2 linked regions of the Alloalcanivorax dieselolei B5 genome follow. The protein of the gene in region 1 interacts with the protein of each later gene in a pairwise test. Links are inferred from orthologs where the notes say so. Each region holds a gene or a part of one and is shown on either strand. Other genes may lie near its edges.

Evidence for each region.
Region 2: the proteins of B5T_RS08925 (region 1) and rplL interact in binary tests that used the Escherichia coli proteins (3 or more experiments, as listed by UniProt). The link is inferred for Alloalcanivorax dieselolei B5 from one-to-one orthologs.

Annotation. Positions count from the first base shown.
Region 1 is NC_018691.1:1,965,392-1,973,630, reverse strand. Bases 3,641-6,559 are described here. They hold B5T_RS08925 (universal stress protein), read left to right. Parts: upstream 3,641-4,830; coding sequence 4,831-5,289; downstream 5,290-6,559. Other genes in these bases: lexA (transcriptional repressor LexA), read left to right, coding at 6,442-6,559; B5T_RS08920 (cyclic nucleotide-binding domain-containing protein), read right to left, coding at 5,361-6,023; topA (type I DNA topoisomerase), read right to left, coding at 3,641-4,535. In the rest of the region: B5T_RS08945 (TetR/AcrR family transcriptional regulator), read right to left, coding at 1-148; B5T_RS08940 (CNNM domain-containing protein), read right to left, coding at 220-1,245; B5T_RS08935 (hypothetical protein), read right to left, coding at 1,258-1,785; more of topA, read right to left, coding at 1,809-3,640; more of lexA, read left to right, coding at 6,560-7,056; B5T_RS08910 (DUF1499 domain-containing protein), read left to right, coding at 7,413-7,811; B5T_RS08905 (TatD family hydrolase), read left to right, coding at 7,814-8,239.
Region 2 is NC_018691.1:4,214,926-4,227,554, reverse strand. The notes cover bases 9,782-12,629. They hold rplL (50S ribosomal protein L7/L12), read left to right. Parts: upstream 9,782-10,939; coding sequence 10,940-11,320; downstream 11,321-12,629. Other genes in these bases: rpoB (DNA-directed RNA polymerase subunit beta), read left to right, coding at 11,470-12,629; rplJ (50S ribosomal protein L10), read left to right, coding at 10,337-10,870; rplA (50S ribosomal protein L1), read left to right, coding at 9,782-10,040. In the rest of the region: tnpC (IS66 family transposase), read right to left, coding at 1-466; IS66 family insertion sequence element accessory protein TnpB, read right to left, coding at 541-876; IS66-like element accessory protein TnpA, read right to left, coding at 873-1,256; B5T_RS18885 (AMP-binding protein), read left to right, coding at 1,694-3,382; bifunctional biotin--[acetyl-CoA-carboxylase] ligase/biotin operon repressor BirA, read left to right, coding at 3,389-4,357; B5T_RS18875 (type III pantothenate kinase), read left to right, coding at 4,354-5,088; B5T_RS18870 (SPOR domain-containing protein), read left to right, coding at 5,105-5,791; tuf (elongation factor Tu), read left to right, coding at 6,527-7,720; preprotein translocase subunit SecE, read left to right, coding at 7,897-8,271; transcription termination/antitermination protein NusG, read left to right, coding at 8,281-8,823; rplK (50S ribosomal protein L11), read left to right, coding at 8,913-9,341; more of rplA, read left to right, coding at 9,345-9,781. UniProt on the Escherichia coli protein: The binding site for several of the GTPase factors involved in protein synthesis (IF-2, EF-Tu, EF-G and RF3). Is thus essential for accurate translation.

The sequences.
Region 1 (8,239 bases):
CCTTGGAGCCGAAATGGTAGTTCACCGCCGCCAGATTGACACCGGCCTTGCCGGTAATGGCGCGCAGGCTGGTTTCCGCGAACCCCTTCTGGGCAAACAACACTTCCGCCGTGTCGAGGATGCGGCGAACGGTATCGGATTGGGACATGGGAACCTGCCAGGATCGAAGCAAACGTTTGAAACATACGTTTGGCGGCGATCAGCGTCAAGCAGGGACCGCTATTCCGGGGCGCCCTTGCGTTTGAGTTTGCGGCTCCAGCGCTGGCGGGCATAGTGGCGCAAATTGGCCACATTGTCGGTTTCGTCCATGATCTCCTGGCCGAGGATGGTTTCAATGATGTCTTCCATGGTGACCAGACCCACCCAGGTTCCCAGATCGTCGTAGACCAGGCCCAGGTGTTGCCGGTCACGCAGCATCTCACCAAACACCGCCTCGATATTGGTGTCGGTGCGGAACAAGGCCATGGCACGGGCCAGCTCGCCCACGGTGCGCTCGTCCGCCACTTCCAGCAGGTCGCTTTTGTGCACATAGCCAACCGCTTCGTCCTTGTCATTGAGCACCGGATAACGGGAAAAAGGCGTGGACACCAGGTGATGGCGCACCTCGGCCACGGTCTGTTCCGGGCGCAGCGATTCCACCACCGTGCGCGGGGTCATCACCTTGTCGACCCTGATTTCATGGAGACTGAGAATATTGGCGATGACCCGGCGCTCACCCTCATCCAGCGCCTGCTGTTCGTGGCCGATGGACGCCATCGCCTTCAACTCCGCCCTGATGTCGGTATCCGGCTCGCCGTCGCCGATCCGCCGGGTGATCATTTTCGATAACCACACGAACGGCTTGAGCACCCAGATCATGACATTGAGCACCGGCGGCAGCAGCGGCGCCAGGGCACGCCAGAATTTGGCGCCGATGGTCTTCGGAATAATCTCGGAGACGATCAGGATGGCCAGGGTCATGACCGCCGAGGCCACCCCCAGCCAGGTTTCCCCGAACAGCACCGCCACCTGGGCGCCGACCCCGGTGGCGCCGGCGGTATGGGCGATGGTATTGAGCGTGAGAATGGCCGCCAGTGGGTCGTCGATATCGTCCTTGAGGTGCCGCAGGCGTTCAAACAGCTTGGGGTTGTCGTCCTTGAGACCGGCGATATAGCTGGGCGTAATGGACAACAGAGCGGCTTCCAGAATCGAGCAGAGGAACGAGAACCCCAAAGCGACGGCGGCGAAGATGATCAGTAACAGCATGGCGCTCCCCGCTTACCATTCGTCCATATAAGTACCGAACAAACCGAGCAATTCCTCCACCCGGTCGGCCGCCTTTTGCAAACGCTCCAGGTCACCATCGGCCAAGGGCGCATAAGGATCCTCGGCGCGCAGAGCCAGGGCGTTGGTATCACCGGGAGGCGTGGCCCGGCGCGCCAGACCGGCGGCGCCCACCGCCGCGCGCAGCTCCAGATCCAGCCAGCATACCGGATCGGAGCGATCCTGCCGCGCCTGGATCAGCAGTTGCATTTCCGGGGCGCGGACACCGGTATCGGCGAAGGCCCGCTCCAGGGCGGCGAGACTGATCAGGTCATCGTAACCGGGCACCTGGTAGGACTTGGCGGACTGCCGCGCCATGCCCACCAGCACCGAGTAGAGATGAAACACCACCGCGCCGCGCAGCGCCAGACGGTGCCCCATCGGACTGCCGGCCTCGGCCCGCAGTGTCTTGAGCAAGTCGCGGGCGAAGAACAGCCGCTCACGCAGGCCGCTGATTTCGTTTTCCCGCACCATTCGGGACATGGTTATCTCCGGCTATTCGCGGTTCAGGACCGGCGAGCGGCGGCCTTCTTCCTGGCGGCGGTTTTCTTCTTCGCCGCCGCCTTTTTCTTCGGTGCGGCTTTCTTCTCTTCCACTTCCCACTTGCCGTCCCGATAGAAGGCATACCAGCCGGTGGGCTTGCCCTCTTCCTCGGTCATCACATACTGCTCCTTGGCCTTGCGGCTGTAGCGCAGTATCGCCTTGCGGCCCTCGGCGTCCTCGCCGGGCGCTTGCGCGAGATAACGGTGTTTGGGGTCCAGTTGCTCCGCCACGGACTGGATCTCCTCCACCAGCGGCGCCCGCGTTTCCCGGTTCTTGGGGAACTTGCTGGCGGCCAGGAACAGGCCGGAAGCACCGTCGCGCAGCAGGTAGTGATCGTCCACTTTCTCGCACTTGAGATGCGGCATGGGGATCGGATCGGCGCGGGGCGGCGCCGGTTCGCCGTTCTTCAGCAGCTTGCGGGTGTTGCCACAGTCATCATTGGTGCATTTGAAGAACTTGCCGAACCGGCCGGTGCGCAGCTGCATCTCACTGCCGCACTTTTCACACTCCAGGGTCGGACCGTCGTAGCCCTTGATACGGAACTCGCCCTGCTCCACCACGTAGCCGTCGCAATCCGGGTTGTTACCGCAGACGTGCAACTTGCGCTTCTCGTCGATGAGGAAGGATTCCATCGCCGTGCCGCATTTGGGGCAACGCTTCTTGCGGCGCAGTTCCTGGGTTTCCGCCTCGTCATCGTCGGCCCGCACCGCCTCCTCGCCGGGAAGCAGATTGAGCGTGGCGGTGCAGCGCTCCTTGGGCGGCAGGCTGTAACCGGAGCAACCCAGGAAGACCCCGGTGGAACCGGTCCGGATCTGCATCGGACGGCCACAGGTGGGACAGGCGATGTCGGTGTCCGTGGGCAGATTGGCGCGCATGCCGCCCTTGGCCTGCTTGCCACTGCCCTCGCCTTGGGCGGCGTCCAGCTTGGCCTGGAAATCCTGGTAAAAATCGTTGAGCACATCGCGCCAGTGACGTTTGCCCTCGGCGATCTCGTCGAGGGTTTCCTCCATCCGCGCGGTGAAGTTGTAATCCATCAGGTTGGGGAAATTTTCCACCAGGCGATCGGTGACGATGTCGCCCATTTTCTCCGCGTAAAAGCGGCGGCTTTCCTGCCGCACATAACCGCGATCCTGGATCGTGGAAATGATCGAGGCGTAGGTGGACGGCCGGCCGATGCCGCGTTTTTCCAGTTCCTTGACCAGGCTGGCCTCGGTGTAACGGGCCGGCGGCTTGGTGAAATGCTGGGTCGCATCCACCTGATCGATGACCAGCACGTCGCCCTGCTTGAGGTCCGGCAGTACCGTGTCTTCCTGCCCCTTGCGCGCCGCCGGCGGCAGGATCCGGGTCCAGCCGTCGAACTTCATGATGCGGCCCTTGGCCTTGAGTTCGTAGCCGTCCGCCTCGGCGGTCAGCGTGGTGCTCAGGTATTCCGCCGGCGGCATCTGGCAGGCGATGAACTGACGGCGGATCAATTCGTAGAGGCGCTGGGCATCGCGCTCCATGTCCTTGAGCGACTCGGAGGTGCGATTAACGTCGGAAGGCCGGATCGCTTCGTGGGCTTCCTGCGCGCCTTCCTTGCTGGAATAGGACAGCGGTTTCGCCGGCAGATATTTCTCGCCCAGCTTGTCGTCGATCCAGGCCCGGCACGCCGTCACCGCGTCCGCGCTCAGGTTGGTGGAATCGGTACGCATGTAGGTGATATGGCCGGCCTCGTAGAGACGCTGGGCCATCATCATGGTTTTCTTCACCCCGAAGCCCAGACGGGTACTCGCCGCCTGCTGCAGCGTGGAGGTAATAAACGGCGCCGAGGGTTTCGATCGGGTCGGCCGCTCCTCGCGCTGGGAAATGGTCAACTGGCCGGCGCGGCGCAGGGCCTCGCGGTGGCGCTCCGCATCCTCGCCGTTGTTCGGGCGGAAGTTTTCGCCCTGGTGGCGGGCCACCTGCAGACGCAGTTCGTCCGCTTTCTGCTTGCTGTCGTGGGTGTCGGCGTGCAGTTCCCAGAATTCCTCCGGGGTGAACGCACGGATTTCCCGCTCGCGCTCCACCACCAGTTCCACCGCCACCGACTGCACCCGGCCGGCGGACAGGCCGCGGGCGATCTTTTCCCACAGCAGCGGCGAGATCATGAACCCCACCACCCGATCGAGGAAACGGCGCGCCTGCTGGGCTTCCACCCGGCTCATGTCCAGCTTGCCCGGCTCCTGGAAGGCGGCCTGGATCGCTTTCTTGGTGATCTCGTTGAACACCACCCGGTCGAAGCGCTCATCGTCGCCGCCGATCACCTCACGCAGGTGCCAGGCAATGGCCTCCCCTTCGCGGTCCAAGTCAGTGGCCAGATAGATGCGCTCGGCGTTGACGGCCAGGCGCTTGAGTTCATCGATGACCTTTTCCTTGCCGGGCAGGATCTCGTAGTGCGCCTTCCAACCGTGCTCCGGGTCCACCCCCATGCGGTTGATCAGCTGAGACTGCGCTTTCTTCTTTTTATAGGCCTCGCGCTCTTCCTTTGGCAGCGAACGGGTATAGGCCGCCTCCTTGGCCCGTTCCTGGGGCGTGGACTTTTTGCCACCGCCGCTGACCGGCAGATCGCGCACGTGGCCCACACTGGACTTGACGATGAAGTCATCGCCCAAATAGCGGTTAATGGTTTTCGCCTTGGCCGGCGACTCCACAATTACCAGGGACTTACCCATTACGTTCGTCACCCACTACTGAATTACCGAGAAGTCGGTCGATCCGGCCTTCCCCGGCCGGATACGATGTCCAGGCCCCGTTTCGGGGGCCCTCAGGGGCGCCTATTTAGACAGCGGCGCTAACGTCCGGTCAAGCTTCGGGGTGGCACAATCCCTTTTCGGTGCCTCCCGGGGGCCCTGCCCATGGCCTTCCCGCCCGGGCCGGATCGCCCGCCGGGCGGGCCTTGATCAGCATCAATCGACCGCTTCCCGGGAGCGGGCTATACTCGGTGAAAAGCGTTCGAGGGAGATCGCCGTGACTGCTCCGTATCAAAGAATTCTTGTCGCCATCGATTGCAGTGACGAGTCCGCCGACATCCTGTGCCGTGCCGCCGGGGTGCTGGAAGGTAACGCCACCGGCGAGCTGCATCTGATTCATGTGATCGAGCCGCTGGCCCTGGCCTATGGGGCGGATGTGCCCATGGACGTCACCGACCTGCAAAGCGGTCTGGTCAAGCAGGCCCGCGAAACCGCACTGGAATACGCCCGCCAGTACCAGATCGGCGAGGATCGCATCCACGTGGAGCTGGGTTCCATCGAAAAGACCATCGTCGACAAGGCCGATGCCCTGGGCGTGGATCTGATCGTGGTGGGCAGCCACACCCGCAGCGGCCTGGCTCTGCTGCTGGGCTCCACTGCCCGAGGCCTGGTACCCGGCGCCCATTGCGACGTGCTGGCGGTGAAAGTCCAGCGCAAGGACAAGAAATCGGACTGACGGCACCGGCCCGCCTCACCCGTCCGCGAATCATGCGGCAGCCCGGCCACCAGCCCGGCCGGGTCGATCCGTTACGTCATCGCCGGCCCGGCACGAGGGTGGTCGTTCCAGCGGCATAACAGCGCCGCCAGCGCCCGCGCCTGTTCACGCAGCGCCGCCAGTTCCTGTGCGGTTTCCTTCTCGCCGTGATAAACCGGGATCTTGCGCAGGGCCGCTTCCAATTCCGCGTCCGGCGCCGCCAGACGCTGCACCTCCACCGCCCAGCGAATCTGATGCACCAGCATGTGAAACAGCGCCAGGCGCGTTCCAAGACTGAACAGAGCCACCCGCGGCTCATCGAAATCGGCGAACGACAAGCGCGCCAGCACCGCCGGTTTCGCCCGGTCTCCCTCCGCCACTTTTTCCGCCACCTTCAAGGTGGCGCTGCGCGGCGTCGCCAGCAGCAGGGACAAAGCGCCAAACACCTCCCCCGGAGACACCCGGTACACCACTGGCGGCGGTGTGCCCTCACCAAGCACCCACAGCTCTCCACGCAGCAAAAAATAGAGCCCGCGGGCCTCGGCTCCAGCCTGAATCACCACCTCGCCCGGCGCGGCTTCAAGAATCCGGGTCCCGGCCAGCAGCAAGGCTCGCTGGTCGGCATCGTCACGGGACACTTCATTGAAAAACGGCACGCCGGAAAGTAACGACTCCACCCGCGCCTGCTGAGAACGTTGCCACTCGGCCTGCTTCATTTCTCCCCCAATCGCCGCAGCCCCACCATTCGCTGAAATGGCTGCTGTAGGAGCTTGCCCTGCAAGCGAATTCTTGGAATGCAGCGCTATTCGCTTGCAGGGCAAGCTCCCACAGTGGCTCCGTAGCCCCTCCGCGGGAAGCGGCTTTAGCAGCGAATACAGCGGCACGATGACGCCTCCCCCCCGGGAAGCGCCGAGCGCATAGCCTAGCTTGGATGGCCGTGCAAGGCGAGCGGAGAGCGCCTTGCAACAACATCGGGGATGACAAAAACACTGGACATATTATACTGTTCGTATTATCAGTATTCCATTCCCGTCGCCGCAGGGTTTCGCGACGGAACGGAACAGGCGTCCGCGGCGCCGCACCGTCTCAATCCGAGCCGGATACCGCCGCGCCCGGCCACCACAGGAGACCGACATGAGCAGCAAACTGACCCTCCGCCAGCAGCAGGTGCTGGATTGCATCCGTGACTCACAGGCGGACACCGGCATGGCCCCCACCCGGGCGGAAATCGCCGAACGCATGGGGTTCCAGTCCAAGAACGCCGCCTCCGATCACCTGCGGGCGCTGGAGCGCAAGGGCTATATCCGCCTGCACAGCGACCGCTCCCGCGGCATTCAGCTTTTGGAGTCCGCTCTCGGCGACGAGGACGAATTGCCAGTGGTGGGCAAGGTGGCCGCCGGCACCCCGATCGAGGCGGTGGAAAACGTGCAGCGCACGGTACCGGTGCCACGCGGACTGTTTCGTCAACGGCCCACCTACCTGCTCAAGGTGCAGGGGGACAGCATGATCGACGCCGGCATCTTCGACGGCGACCTGATCGCCGTGCGCAAGAGCGAAACGGCCCGTTCCGGTGAAATCGTGGTCGCCCGTATCGGCGAGGAGGTGACGGTGAAGACACTGCGGCTGAACAAATCCGACGCCACTTTGTTACCGGCCAACGAAGACTACGAACCGATCCAGGTGCCCGCGGATCAACTGATCATCGAAGGTGTGTTCGTCGGCCTGATCCGTGATCCGAACTCGCATTAAGTCGCCCCCGAAGAGACAAAATGCATTAGTGCCGGTTAGACTACGCACGCATTTGCGTTTTCTCCATGGCACCTGTGGTCCTGTTGTCGCCACATTGATGGCCAGGGAATGAAAGGCCATGACCTTCCGTAGACGCCATGGAGGCACCATGGGAAGCACCATGAGACGGAGCCTCCATGAACAGGACGGTCAGGACCAAGGATAAGCACAGTGATAACGGCGACATCAGTCGACGTGCCAGGGAGGGTCGGGCGTCCCAGCGGATGCCAAGCGCCGGGGGCGCATCACGGGTTCTCTCACGGCATGTCCGCCGTGTTCTCTGTGCCTGTGGTTTGTTATTGCTGAGTAGCTTTGCCATGAACGATACCCGTTTGCTAGCGCCCTGCCCGTCCTCGCCCAATTGCGTGTCCAGCCTGGCCACGGATGAACGGCATCGGGTGGAACCTCTTCCCGGCTACGCCGATCGTGCCGGCAGTCTCAAACTGCTGAGCGACGTGCTGGCCACCCTGCCCCGTGTCAGTTTTGAGCAGGTTGGGCCAGCCCGCTTGCAAGCCCGTTTCACCAGCCGCGTGCTTCGCTTCGTTGATGACGTCACTTTCTATGTGCACGAGAATGGCGGTATTGAAGTGCGCTCCGCGTCCCGGGTCGGATACTACGATTTCGGCGCCAACCGGCGCCGGGTGGAGGACCTGCGTGAGCGGCTTGAGGAACGGCTGGGCGACCTGACACCGGTTCAGGGGCAAGGCGCCGGATGAGCATGCCGGGATCCACTGAGTGTGAATGGGCGGACATCGGCGTCAACCTCACCGATCGCCAGTTCGCTGACGACCGTGAAGCGGTACTACAACGGGCCCGGCAGGCCGGCGTCAACCGCCTGCTGCTGACCGGCACCAACGTCGAGGAATCCCGGCAAGCGCTGGCGCTGTGCCAACGCTACCCCGATCAGGGCCTGCTCTGTACCGCCGGCCTGCACCCGCATAGTGCCCGCTTCTGTAACGACGAGGTCCTGTCGGAATTACGGGAACTGCTGGAGCAACCGGCGGTGGCGGCGGCTGGCGAGATGGGCCTGGACTTTAATCGGGATTTCTCCCCGCGCCCGGATCAGGAAAAAGCGTTCGAAGCGCAGCTGGCACTGGCCGCCGGGCTGAACAAGCCGGTGTTTTTGCATCAGCGGGACGCCCAT
Region 2 (12,629 bases), 2.2 Mb from region 1 along the record:
GCTTCTCGCTGATGTCCTCGCCGACGCGCTTGAGCGCACACCCACAGCGGCATTGCGTATCCTCGGGTTCATGGTGGATCAGGGTGCGGGGCAGTTGGGGCGGTAGCGGGGCGCGCTTGGGCTGTTGCTTGGCAGCGGCGGGGGGCGCCTGCGTTGGAAGTAACTCGGCCAGCTCCGCCTCCATGGCGGCCAGGTCGGCGTCGATCAGTTCGTCAAGCAACTGGCCCTGCACGCCCTTGAACTGCTCGCTGCGCCGGGCGAACTTGTGGCGCTTGAGCAGCGCCAGTTCGTGGGCCTGTTTCTCGATCACCGCGTCGCGGTGACGGATCGCTTTTTCTTGTTGGCTGAGGGTCCGGTCATTTTGGGCGAGGACCCGATCCTTGCTCTCCAAGTGATCGAACAACTCGGTGGCCAGGGCACGGAGTTGGTCGGGAGAGAGGGCGTTGAGGTCAGGGCGCGAGGTCATGCGGACAGTATGCCAAGCCAGCGCCCGGTGGGCGATTGGAGGTTGGGCGTATAGCCAACGGGAACGAGGTGTGGTTACAGCACCGAGATCACGGCCTCGTCGCCCAGTCGCTGCCAGGGCAGGCCCTGCACCAGGGCGGCCAGTTGTTCTTCATTCAGGCGCAACTGATCGCCGCGCCAAGCGTCACCCCAGTGGAACTTGCCCCGATGGAGCCGGCGGGCGCACAGCCAGATACCGAAGCCGTCGTGGATCAGCACTTTCATGCGGTTGCCCCGGCGGTTGGCGAACAGGTAAGCCTGATGTGGCTTCGCCGCACCGAACACCTGGATCACCCGGGCCAGGGCCTTGTCCGGTCCGGCGCGCATGTCCAGTGGCGCGGTGGCCAGCCAGATCTCGTCGATGCGGATCATCGCAGCAGCTCGCGTAACAGGGCCAGGCACTGATGGGCTTGCTCGGCGGGCCATTCCACGATGACCGGTCCGCCGGAGCGGGGCACTTCAATGCGGATGCGGTTACCCGACTCCTTGGCGCAAGACCGGTCAGGAGGGCTCGACGCCACCGGTACCGCCAAGGGCATAAACGCGGGTGACGTTATTGTCTGGCCGGCTTGCTCGGCTTCACGGATCCAGCGGCGGACCAGGTTGGCGTTGAGTTGGTTGTCCAGGGCGATCCGGGAGACGGACACGCCCGGTTCCTGACAGGCGGCCACGATGTGCGCCTTGAACTCACGGGAGAAGTGACGGCGACGTCGTGGTTGAGGTTGGGGCTGAGATACGCTTAACGGGTCCATCGATAGTGTCCACTAAGAAATAAGTGGACACTATCGTGAAGGCCGCAACCGTCGACTCAAGATGGGGTCGCCGGACGCTTACCCTGTCCCTACTTCTGGGCCCATGTGACAAGCCCTGCTCCTCCGCTCCGCACCCCGATCCAATCACTCAAGCAGGCCGGGCTTGGACCCAGGCGGGTCATCCTTCATGCCGAGGCGTGGCCCGAAATGCCCGATCACGGTGCACTTTGGACGGACGTCCTTTTTTTGCCGTCAAACCTCTTTATCCCTGCCTGTTGTATCTCTATGCTCAATAATCGTACACAGTTCTAACGGGCCCATGACCACTCGCGGTTGACCTGGGTGCTGTGGTACGCGCTCTTCCGCCGGCTTCGTGTTCCCGAGGCGAAGCGGCATTTGACGGCCTCTCTTCTTGGTTTGGGAAACAGGTGAATACAATGACGAATCAGAATAACGTAACCATGAAAACACCGATTCAAGCACTTCAAGATCGTTACCAGCAGCAACCCGGCGACGTGGCCATGGTGCAACCTCTGGGCGGGGATCGGGTTCGCCGATACACCTGGAAAGAGGTCTCTGATGAGGCCCATCGCATGGCGTCCTATCTGCGGGCCCAGGGGATCCAGTCCGGTGACCGGGTGGCCCTGGTGTCCAAGAATTGCGCCGAATGGATTCTGGCCGATCTGGCGATCTGGATAGCCGGCGCGGTCAGTGTGCCGCTGTATCCGACCCTGGTGGCGGATTCGGTAAGGCAGATCCTCGAGCATAGCGGATCCCGCCTGTTGTTCGTCGGCAAGCTGGACGACTGGGACATCATGAAGGACGGCGTGCCGGAAGGGATTGAGCAGGTCGCTTTTTCCTTGGCGCCGGAAGAGGTACTTCAGTCCTGCCCGGTATGGACTGACATCGTGGCTCAGAATGAGCCGCTGACCGAGGTGGCGCAACCGGGCCCGGATGACCTCGCCACGATCATTTATACCTCGGGGACCACGGGGACCCCGAAGGGCGTGATGCACCAATACCGCAGTCTCTCCGCCGTTGGCGATAAAGTGATCCGGGTTTATAACCTGGAGCCATCCGACCGGATGATCTCCTATCTGCCCCTGTCTCACGTGGCGGAACGGGCGGCGGTGGAAACCGCCCTGCTGTACGTCGGAAACACCGTCTACTTCGCCGAGTCCCTGGATACCTTTGGTGAAGACATCAAGCGCGCCAAGCCGACGCTTTTCTTCGCGGTGCCCCGTATCTGGTCCAAGTTCTATCAGAAAGCGTCGGAGGCGGTGCCGCCGAAGAAGCTCAATACCCTGCTGAAAATTCCGCTGCTGAACAAGGTGATCAAGAAAAAGGTGCTGGGAGCCATGGGGCTGGACGAGTGCCGGGTGGCGCTGTCTGGTGCGGCGCCGCTGTCCACCGAGATCATTTCCTGGTTCAACACGCTGGGCCTGGAGATTCTGGAAGTTTACGGAATGACCGAGAACTTCGGGTGGTCGCATACCACGGTGCAGGGTGATCAGCAGATTGGATGGGTCGGCACCCCCAATGATGGGGTAGAATGCCGCATCGGTGAAGGTGGCGAGGTGCTGGTTCGCAGCGTCGGCAACATGAGCGGCTATTACAAGCAGCCGGATTTGACCGCTGAGGTGCTGTCCGAGGACGGTTGGCTGAAAACCGGTGACGTGGGTGAGATCGATGAAGGCGGCCGGTTGCGGATTACCGGGCGGATCAAGGAGATCTTTAAAACCGAGAAAGGGAAGTACGTGGCGCCGGCACCGATCGAAAACCGTCTGGCCAGCCAGCCTGGTGTCGAGCTGGTATGCGTGATTGGGGCGAATATGTCGCAGCCCATCGCTTTGTTGAACCTGACGCCGGAAGAACAGGGCAAATTGAGCAAAGGCGCTGAGAAAGAGCATTTTACCCAGCAACTGAATGAATTGCTGACCCGGGTAAACAATCAACTCGACCCTCATGAGCGGCTTGCCTCCCTGGTGGTGTGCAAGGAGCCCTGGGGCGTGGAGAATGGTCTGGTGACCCCCACGCTGAAGCTCAAGCGCAATGAAATCGAAAAACACTACGCGGCGGACTTGCCGGAATGGGCGGCTTCCCGTGGTGTGATCTGGGAGCATTGATTGTAGATGGAATACAGTGCGGATCTGCCCCTCGTTCAGGTTTTGGCCGACGGGCGTTTCCATTCCGGGGCGGATCTCGGCGAGGTGCTTGGCATTTCCCGGGCCGCCATCTGGAAACGGATACAACGCCTGGCGGAGCTGGGTCTGGACGTGGAGTCGGTTCGTGGCAAGGGCTATCGGCTGGCCCGGCCCCTGGACCTGTTGGATGAGAGCCGACTGAGTGAGGGGCTGGCCGGCCGGGCCGAGCTGATTTTCAGCCCGGTGACCGGATCCACCAACGCTGATGCGCTTGCCTTGGCCGTGGAAGGGCGGGAAGGCCCTCTGGTGGTCACCACCGAATTTCAAAGTGCCGGCCGTGGCCGGCGCGGACGCCAGTGGCGGTCACCTTTCGCCGCCAATATCTACCTTTCCGTTCTATACCGGCTGCCGGGTGGTTTTGCCTCCCTGGGCGGGCTCAGCCTGGCCGCGGGGGTCGCGGTCAGCCAAGTCCTGGAGCAAGCCTGCCCGGGGCTGCCATTGGGGCTGAAGTGGCCCAATGATCTGCTGGTGGAAGGGCGTAAGCTGGGTGGGGTATTGATCGAGCTGGCTGGTGAAATAGAGACGCAGGTTCAGGTCGTGGTCGGTGTGGGGATCAATGTGGCCATGCTGGATGCGCAGGCCGACAGCATTGACCAACCCTGGACCAGCCTGCTGCAGTATGGTGACCTGAGCATGTCCCGTACTGAACTGGCCGAGTCACTGTCCGGTGCGCTGCTGAATATGCTGGACACCTTTGTCGCCCGAGGATTCGCGGCTTTCGTGCCAGCCTATCGGGAACTGGACCTGGTGCGGGACAAGGCGGTGACGGTGATCACCGCCGGCAAGTCGCAGACGGGGATCGCGCGGGGGGTCGCCGAAGATGGGGCTCTGTGCGTGGAGATCGAGGGTAAGCGCCACTATTTGCATGGCGGCGAAGTCAGTTTGAGATTGCAATGAAGTTGTTTATCGATGTGGGGAATACGGCCCTGAAATGGCGCCGCCGCCGTGGCGATGATATCGAGCAGGGCGGTGGAACCCATCGGCGGGATTGGGAGGCGGCTCTGCGTGACCCTCTCGCTTCGCATCAGCCCTTTGACTCCGTCTGGGTCGCCTCGGTGGCGGGGGCGGAAGCGGATGCCAGGATTGGTGTGTTGATCAGGGAGGCCACCGGGCTGGCGGCGGAATTCTATTATTCCGTTCGGGACGATTTTGGTGTCCACAACTGCTATCCCGAGGCCCGGCGCCTGGGGGTGGACCGCTGGGTTGCCTTGATCGAATGCCATCGGCGCCACGGGGCCGGTATCGTCGTGGATTGCGGCAGCGCTCTGACTATCGACGCAGTGGATGAGGATGGCGTGTTTCTCGGCGGCTACATCGTGCCGGGGCTGGGCATGCTCCGTACCGCCTTATTGCGCGATACTGCGGATGTGCATGTCGGCCCGGGTCAGGCCGGACTGGGGTTGGGGCAGTCCACTGGCGAATGCGTCCATAACGGTCTGTTGCGCATGTCTGTGGCCTTTGTCACGGATGTAGTGGTTGAACTGCGTGAACGGCTTTCCGATACTTGCCCGGTACTGGTAACGGGCGGGGATGCCCGGGAACTGAGCGCCTCCTTCCCATTCGATTTCGACCTGCAGCCGGATCTGGTGCTGGACGGGCTGGAGCGGGTGGCTGCTCGACAAAAATAACCTGGGGGCGCGCGCTGTGCGTTGGGTATTTTATACGCTGTTGGTAGCCAACCTGGTTTATCTGGGTTGGCACCTGACAGTTGATCGATTGGAAGGGACCTCCCTGGCTTCAAGTCCGCAGTCCGCCGCGAAAGCGTCGGCGACTGGCGCTGCGTCCTCTTTGGCGCTGCTCACTGAGCAGCCTCAACCCGACAGGGCTGCCTTGGCGGCGGCCCCCCCTTCTCAGACCGCGTCATGTACCGTTGTCGGCCCCTGGTCCGACAGTGACGCGGCTCGCCGGGCGAGAATACAACTGAGGGCGGCTGGTCTGGCGGGGCGGATCGAGCCCGTTCGGGTAGAGAAGGATCGTCTGAACTGGGTCTACCTTCCTCCTTTCGAGTCTCGCCGGCGCGCGCTGGAGGCACTCAACGAATTGCAGGCCCTGGGAGTGGACAGTTTTGTCGTCAAAGAGGGCGATTATGCCAACGCCATTTCCCTGGGATATTTCTCCAGTGTGGAGTCTGCGGAAGGTTTGCGCACAAAAATGCGTAATGCCGGCTACCCTGTCTTCGTTCGTGAGACCGCTCGGGAGGTGACGGAGTATTGGATTTATTTGCCCCCGACGGAAGATGGCGGGGCTGCTCTGGCTGATTTTCTGGTTGGAAACCCGCAGGCGGGTCGTAGCAAGAGTCAGTGTCCGGGGAACGCTCAGTGGAAAGGGTGACTGTCAGGTCATGATGTTCTTGCCCGGGGTGGCGAGAAGCGATTGCAGACCCCTTGGGGTTTCTATAGAATGCGCAGCCTTTGAAGCAAAGCTCGCTTCATGCTGGCGTAGCTCAGTTGGTAGAGCAGCTGATTTGTAATCAGCCGGTCGGGGGTTCGACTCCTCTCGCCAGCTCCACCTTTTCTGCCGCGCCAGGAGCTTGAAAGCCCCTGAAAACATGTTGACAAGGGGCTGAGCCGTAAAGAGAATGTAGGCCCTTTTCTGGAGGGGTTCCCGAGTGGCCAAAGGGATCAGACTGTAAATCTGACGCGAAAGCTTCGGAGGTTCGAATCCTCCCCCCTCCACCAGATATATCGCCAGCAAGCTGGCGGGCAGACAGAAGGTTTGCGGGCATAGTTCAGTGGTAGAACCTCAGCCTTCCAAGCTGATGATGCGGGTTCGATTCCCGCTGCCCGCTCCAGGCTGCGGAAGTTCGCAGGCCAACAAAGAGGTCTGCGAAATAAAGGTTACGCTCATGTAGCTCAGTAGGTAGAGCACACCCTTGGTAAGGGTGAGGTCACCGGTTCAAATCCGGTCATGAGCTCCAGAATCCGGGCCCGGGTACCACCTGGGTCCGGCTTTATGTGTCTTGGTGGTGCCAAGATGGTCCGCGGAAGGCGCGGTCCGACAGGGTTTTATCTGGGCAGAGGCGCCGTTCAGACGGAAATGCACAGCCAAGTTGAGAGGTAGAGAGTCGTGGCAAAGGAAAAGTTTGAACGTAATAAACCGCACGTAAACGTGGGCACGATTGGTCACGTTGACCATGGTAAGACGACGCTGACGGCCGCTTTGACGCGGGTGTGCTTCGAGGTGTGGGGTTCTGGTTCGGCGAGCGCCTTCGATCAGATCGATAACGCCCCGGAAGAGCGTGAGCGTGGTATTACGATCGCGACCTCCCACGTGGAGTACGACTCTCCGACCCGTCACTACGCGCACGTTGACTGCCCGGGTCACGCCGACTACGTGAAGAACATGATCACCGGCGCGGCGCAGATGGACGGCGCGATTCTGGTGGTGTCCGCGGCTGACGGCCCGATGCCGCAAACGCGGGAGCACATTCTGCTGTCTCGCCAGGTGGGCGTGCCGTACATCGTTGTGTTCCTGAACAAAGCGGACATGGTGGACGATGAAGAGCTGCTGGAACTGGTTGAAATGGAAGTGCGTGAGCTGCTGAGCGACTACGACTTCCCGGGCGACGACACCCCGATCATCAAGGGTTCCGCTCTGAAAGCGCTGGAAGGTGACACCAGCGAGATCGGCATGCCGGCGGTACAGAAGCTGGTGGAAACGCTGGACGAGTACATTCCGGAGCCGGAGCGTGCGGTGGATCTGCCGTTCCTGATGCCGATCGAGGATGTGTTCTCCATCTCCGGCCGCGGTACCGTGGTAACCGGTCGTGTGGAGCGTGGCATCATCAAGGTGGGTGAAGAGATCGAGATTGTGGGTATCAAAGATACCACCAAGACCACCTGTACCGGTGTTGAGATGTTCCGCAAGCTGCTGGACGAAGGCCGCGCGGGTGAGAACGTTGGCGTGCTGCTGCGTGGCACCAAGCGTGACGAAGTGGAGCGTGGTCAGGTTCTGGCGAAGCCGGGATCGATCACCCCGCACACCAAGTTCGTTGCCGAGGTGTACGTGTTGGGCAAGGACGAAGGTGGTCGTCACACTCCGTTCTTCAACGGCTACCGTCCGCAGTTCTACTTCCGTACCACCGACGTGACCGGTGCCTGTACGCTGCCGGAAGGCACCGAGATGGTGATGCCGGGCGATAACGTGCAGATGGACGTTGAGCTGATCGCACCGATCGCCATGGAAGACGGTCTGCGCTTCGCGATCCGCGAAGGTGGCCGTACCGTTGGCGCCGGCGTGGTGGCCAAGATCGTAGAGTAAGACAATTCGAGGCCGGGGCTTCGGCTCCGGCCTGTTTTGTTTCTGAATACTGAGTTACAGGCCAGTAGTTCAATTGGTAGAGCACCGGTCTCCAAAACCGGCTGTTGGGGGTTCGAGTCCCTCCTGGCCTGCCAATTTTCCCAGAGCTGCCGTCAGGCGGCGGGGTGCATCGGCAGATGAACGAGAAAGTTGAAGGACAATCTGGGTCCTCCACTCTAGAGGTCATCAAGTGGCTTGTCGTTGCCGCTCTGGTGGCCGCTGCTGTTTTTGGCAACAGCTATTTCTCCGACGTGTCTCCCCTGTATCGGGCCCTTGGCGTGGTGGCGGTTGCCCTGGTTGCGGCCTTCGTGGCTTTGCAGACCGAGCAGGGCAGGTCCTTCAATCAACTGCGTAAGGACTCCATGGTGGAGCTGCGCAAGGTGGTGTGGCCCACCCGTCAGGAAACGCTGCAGACCACGCTGATCGTTCTGGTCTTCGTGGTGATCGTGGCGCTGCTGTTGTTCGTGCTCGACTGGGCGCTCAGCGGCCTGATCTCGACGCTCATCGGCTAAGGGGTACACATGGCTAAGCGCTGGTACGTGGTACACGCCTATTCCGGCTTTGAAAAGCACGTCAAACGGGCTCTGGAAGAACGCATCAAATTGCGCTCCATGGAAGAGTTGTTTGGCGAAATTCTCGTGCCCACCGAAGAGGTGGTCGAGATTCGTGGCGGTCAGAAACGTAAGTCCGAGCGGAAATTTTTCCCAGGCTATGTGCTGGTGCAAATGGAGATGTGCGACGACTCCTGGCATTTGGTAAAGGAAACGCCGAAGGTCATGGGCTTCATTGGAGAAGATCCGAAGAATCCCGGGCGTGTTTCTCCGATTACCCAGAAAGAGGCGGATGCCATCCTGCGTCGCATGGATGACGCTGTTGAAAAGCCGAAGCCCAAGACGCTGTTCGAGCCCGGCGAAGTGGTGCGGGTTGTCGATGGGCCCTTTGCCGATTTCAATGGCGTGGTCGAGGAAGTCAACTACGAGAAGAGCCGGCTGCACGTGGCCGTGCTTATTTTCGGTCGCTCTACTCCGGTGGAGCTGGAATTCGGTCAGGTTGAAAAGACCTGACGCCCGTCCCGGCGATCTGCGCCGGGTTGTCGACAACCTGAGGGGAGCCTGTTTCATTCGGGCGTTCGCACCCAAGGAGTCTCAATAGCATGGCTAAGAAAGTACAAGCCTACATCAAGCTGCAGGTGGCAGCGGGTCAGGCTAACCCTTCACCGCCTGTTGGTCCCGCGCTGGGTCAGCATGGCGTGAACATCATGGAGTTCTGTAAGGCGTTCAACGCCCAGACTCAACAGCTGGATGCCGGTGCGCCGGTGCCGGTGGTGATTACGGTTTATAACGACCGTTCCTTCACCTTCACCATGAAGACACCGCCGGCCGCCTACCTGCTGAAGAAAGCAGCGGGTATCAAGAGCGGTTCCGGTGAGCCCAACACCAAAAAGGTGGGCAAGGTGAATCGTGCGCAACTGGAAGAGATCGCCAAGGCGAAAGAACCGGATCTGACGGCTGCCGATCTGGACGCCGCCGTGCGCACCATCGCGGGCTCCGCCCGTTCCATGGGCCTGGACGTAGAGGACTAAACAATGACCAAACTGTCCAAACGCGCCCGCGCCATCCGCGAAAAAATTGAGCCGGGCAAGGCGTACCCGGTGGAAGAGGCGGTAGCTCTGTTGACCGAGCTGTCAGCGGTGAAATTCAAAGAGTCCATTGATGTGGCGGTGAACCTGGGCGTCGACCCGCGTAAATCCGACCAGAACGTCCGTGGTGCTTCCGTTCTGCCTCACGGTACCGGGAAAACCGTTCGTGTGGCGGTGTTTGCTCAAGGCGCCAAAGCCGAAGAAGCGAAAGAAGCCGGCGCCGACGTGGTGGGCTTTGACGACCTGGCCGAGCAGGTTCAGGGCGGCGAAATCAACTTTGATGTGGTGATTGCTTCTCCCGACGCCATGCGCGTGGTCGGCAAGCTGGGTACCATCCTTGGTCCTCGCGGCCTGATGCCGAACCCGAAAGTGGGTACCGTGACCCCGGATGTGGCTCAGGCGGTGAAAAACGCCAAGGGCGGCCAGGTGCGTTACCGTACCGACAAGGGTGGCATCATCCATTGCACCGTTGGTCAGATCGGTTTCGATGCCAATGCCATCAAGGAAAACGTGGAAGCACTGATCGCCGACCTGAAGAAGGCGAAACCGGCTTCCGCCAAGGGCGCGTACTTCAAGAAAGTAACGCTGTCCAGCACCATGGGCCCGGGCCTGGCGATCGATACCGCCTCTCTGGCTATGTAAGGTATATGGGTCGCGCCGATTGATTGGCGCGGCCCACGTTCTTTGATCCCGGCGGCATGCCGTCGGGGCGTCAAAGACCGCAGGTCCGTCCTGCGAGACGCAGTCTGGCTTTATGAGCTCAGGTCTCGGGGAGGGTTAAGGGGTGACCGCCTGCGTAGGCGCGGTAGTTGCAAATCCTGTGTCAAAGCAGGGGCTGGCTTCCGCGATAACGACCGGGTAACCGGTCATGGCAACCGCCGGATCCTCGGTTACGCAGTCTGGGAATCCGGTTTGTTTGTGAATCCAGGAGGTAAATTGTGCCTTTGAATCTGGAGGACAAACGGGCGATTGTGGCTTCGGTGAACGCTGTTGCTTCCGAAGCGCTGTCTGCTGTGGTTGCCGACTATCGTGGTCTTTCCGTGGCTCAGATGACCGAGCTGCGCAAGAAGGCCCGCGAAACCGGCGTGTATCTGAAAGTAGTTCGGAACACGCTGGCCAAGCGTGCTGTTGAAGGTACCGAATATGAGTGCCTCAACGATTCGCTGGTCGGCCCCACTGTCCTGGCGTTTTCCCAAGAAGATCCGGGCGCTGCCGCTCGGCTCATCAAGGATTTCGCCAAGGATCATGACAAGCTCGAAGTGAAAGCGCTGGCTGTCGGCGGTGTGGCGTATGGTGCTCAGGATATCGATGTCCTGGCCAAGCTGCCTACCCGCGACGAGGCCCTTGCTCAGCTTTTGTCCGTCATGCAGGCCCCGGTGGCCAAGTTTGTCCGTACCCTCAACGAGGTGCCTGGCAAGTTTGTTCGCACGATGGCCGCTGTGAAGGACAAGAAACAGCAGGAAGCTGCCTGACATTAAGTCTGGCGGCGTAACTACCCGATCCAATCGTGATCGCCCGTACGGTGATTTAGGAGATTGAAAATGGCCGTTTCCAAAGAAGATATCCTCAGCGCAGTTGCTGAAATGAGCGTTATGGACCTCGTCGAACTGATCGAGGCCATGGAAGAGAAGTTTGGCGTAACCGCAGCTGCCGCAGTGGCAGCCGCACCGGCAGCTGCCGGTGGCGACGCTGGTGCCGCCGCGGAAGAGCAGACCGAATTCGACGTGGTTCTGACCGGTTTCGGCGACAAGAAAGTCGGCGTGATCAAGGCAGTTCGCGAAGTAACTGGTCTGGGTCTGAAAGAAGCGAAAGACTTGGTCGAGGGCGCTCCTGCTCCGGTCAAAGAAGGCGTTTCCAAAGACGAAGCCGAAGAGATCAAGAAAAAGATCGAAGAGGCTGGCGGTACCGCCGAGCTCAAGTAAGCGCGGTAACGCCATGTCTTTCCGCGACAACGAGGAAAGGCGCCGGCTGGCAGCTTAAGGGCTGCCAGCCTTTTGTCGTTTCTGTACGAACGGTTTCGTGCAGAGATATCACCCTGGGGTGATAGGTGGTCAACAGCCGAGGAACGCAGATGGCATACTCATTCACTGAGAAAAAGCGGATCCGCAAAGATTTCGGCAAGCTTCCCAAGGTCATGGAGGTCCCGTACCTGCTGGCCATACAGCTCGATTCTTACCGCAAATTCCTACAGCAGGATAAAGGCGCCGAGGCGCGCTTGGAAGAAGGCTTGGAAGCTGCCTTCCGGTCCGTTTTCCCGATTTCCAGTTACTCGGGCAACGCGGCCTTGGAGTATGCCGGCTATGAGTTCGGCAAGCCGGTCTTTGATGTCAAAGAGTGCATCATTCGTGGCACAACCTACGCCGCGCCGCTGCGCGTGCGCATCCGGTTGGTGATCTACGACAAAGAGTCCAATGGCGCGATCAAGGACATCCGTGAGCAGCAGGTCTACATGGGCGAGATCCCACTGATGACCGAAAACGGTACCTTCGTGATCAATGGTACCGAGCGGGTCATCGTGTCCCAGCTGCACCGCTCTCCGGGTGTGTTCTTTGACCACGACAAGGGTAAAACCCACTCTTCCGGCAAGCTGCTGTATTCCGCCCGGGTGATTCCCTACCGTGGTTCCTGGCTGGACTTCGAATTCGATCCGAAGGATCTGGTCTACGTACGTATCGATCGCCGCCGCAAGCTGCCGGCGACGATTCTGCTGCGTGCGCTGGGCTACACCTCCGATGAAGTTCTGGAGATGTTCTTCGACACCAACGAGATTCTGAGCGAAGGCGATGTCTATCGCATGCGTCTCGTGCCGGAGCGTCTCCGTGGCGAAACCGCCACCTTCGACATCTTTGCCGGTGACGAAGTGGTGGTGGAGCGTGGCCGCCGGGTAACCGCGCGCCACATTCGCCAACTGGAAAAAGCCAATATCGAATACCTGGAGATTCCGGCGGAATACCTCCAGGGCCGTTATCTGGCCAAATCCATCATTGATGAGGACACCGGCGAAATTCTGGTCGAGTGTAATACCGAGCTGACCGCCGATGTCCTGGAAAAACTGAGCAAGGCGGGTATTACCCGTTTTGAAACTCTGTACACCAATGATCTGGACCATGGTCCGTTCATTGCCGATACCCTGCGCGCCGATCCCACCCGCAGCCCGCTTGAGGCGCTGGTGGAAATCTATCGGATGATGCGCCCGGGTGAGCCGCCGACCAAGGAAGCGGCGGAAAATCT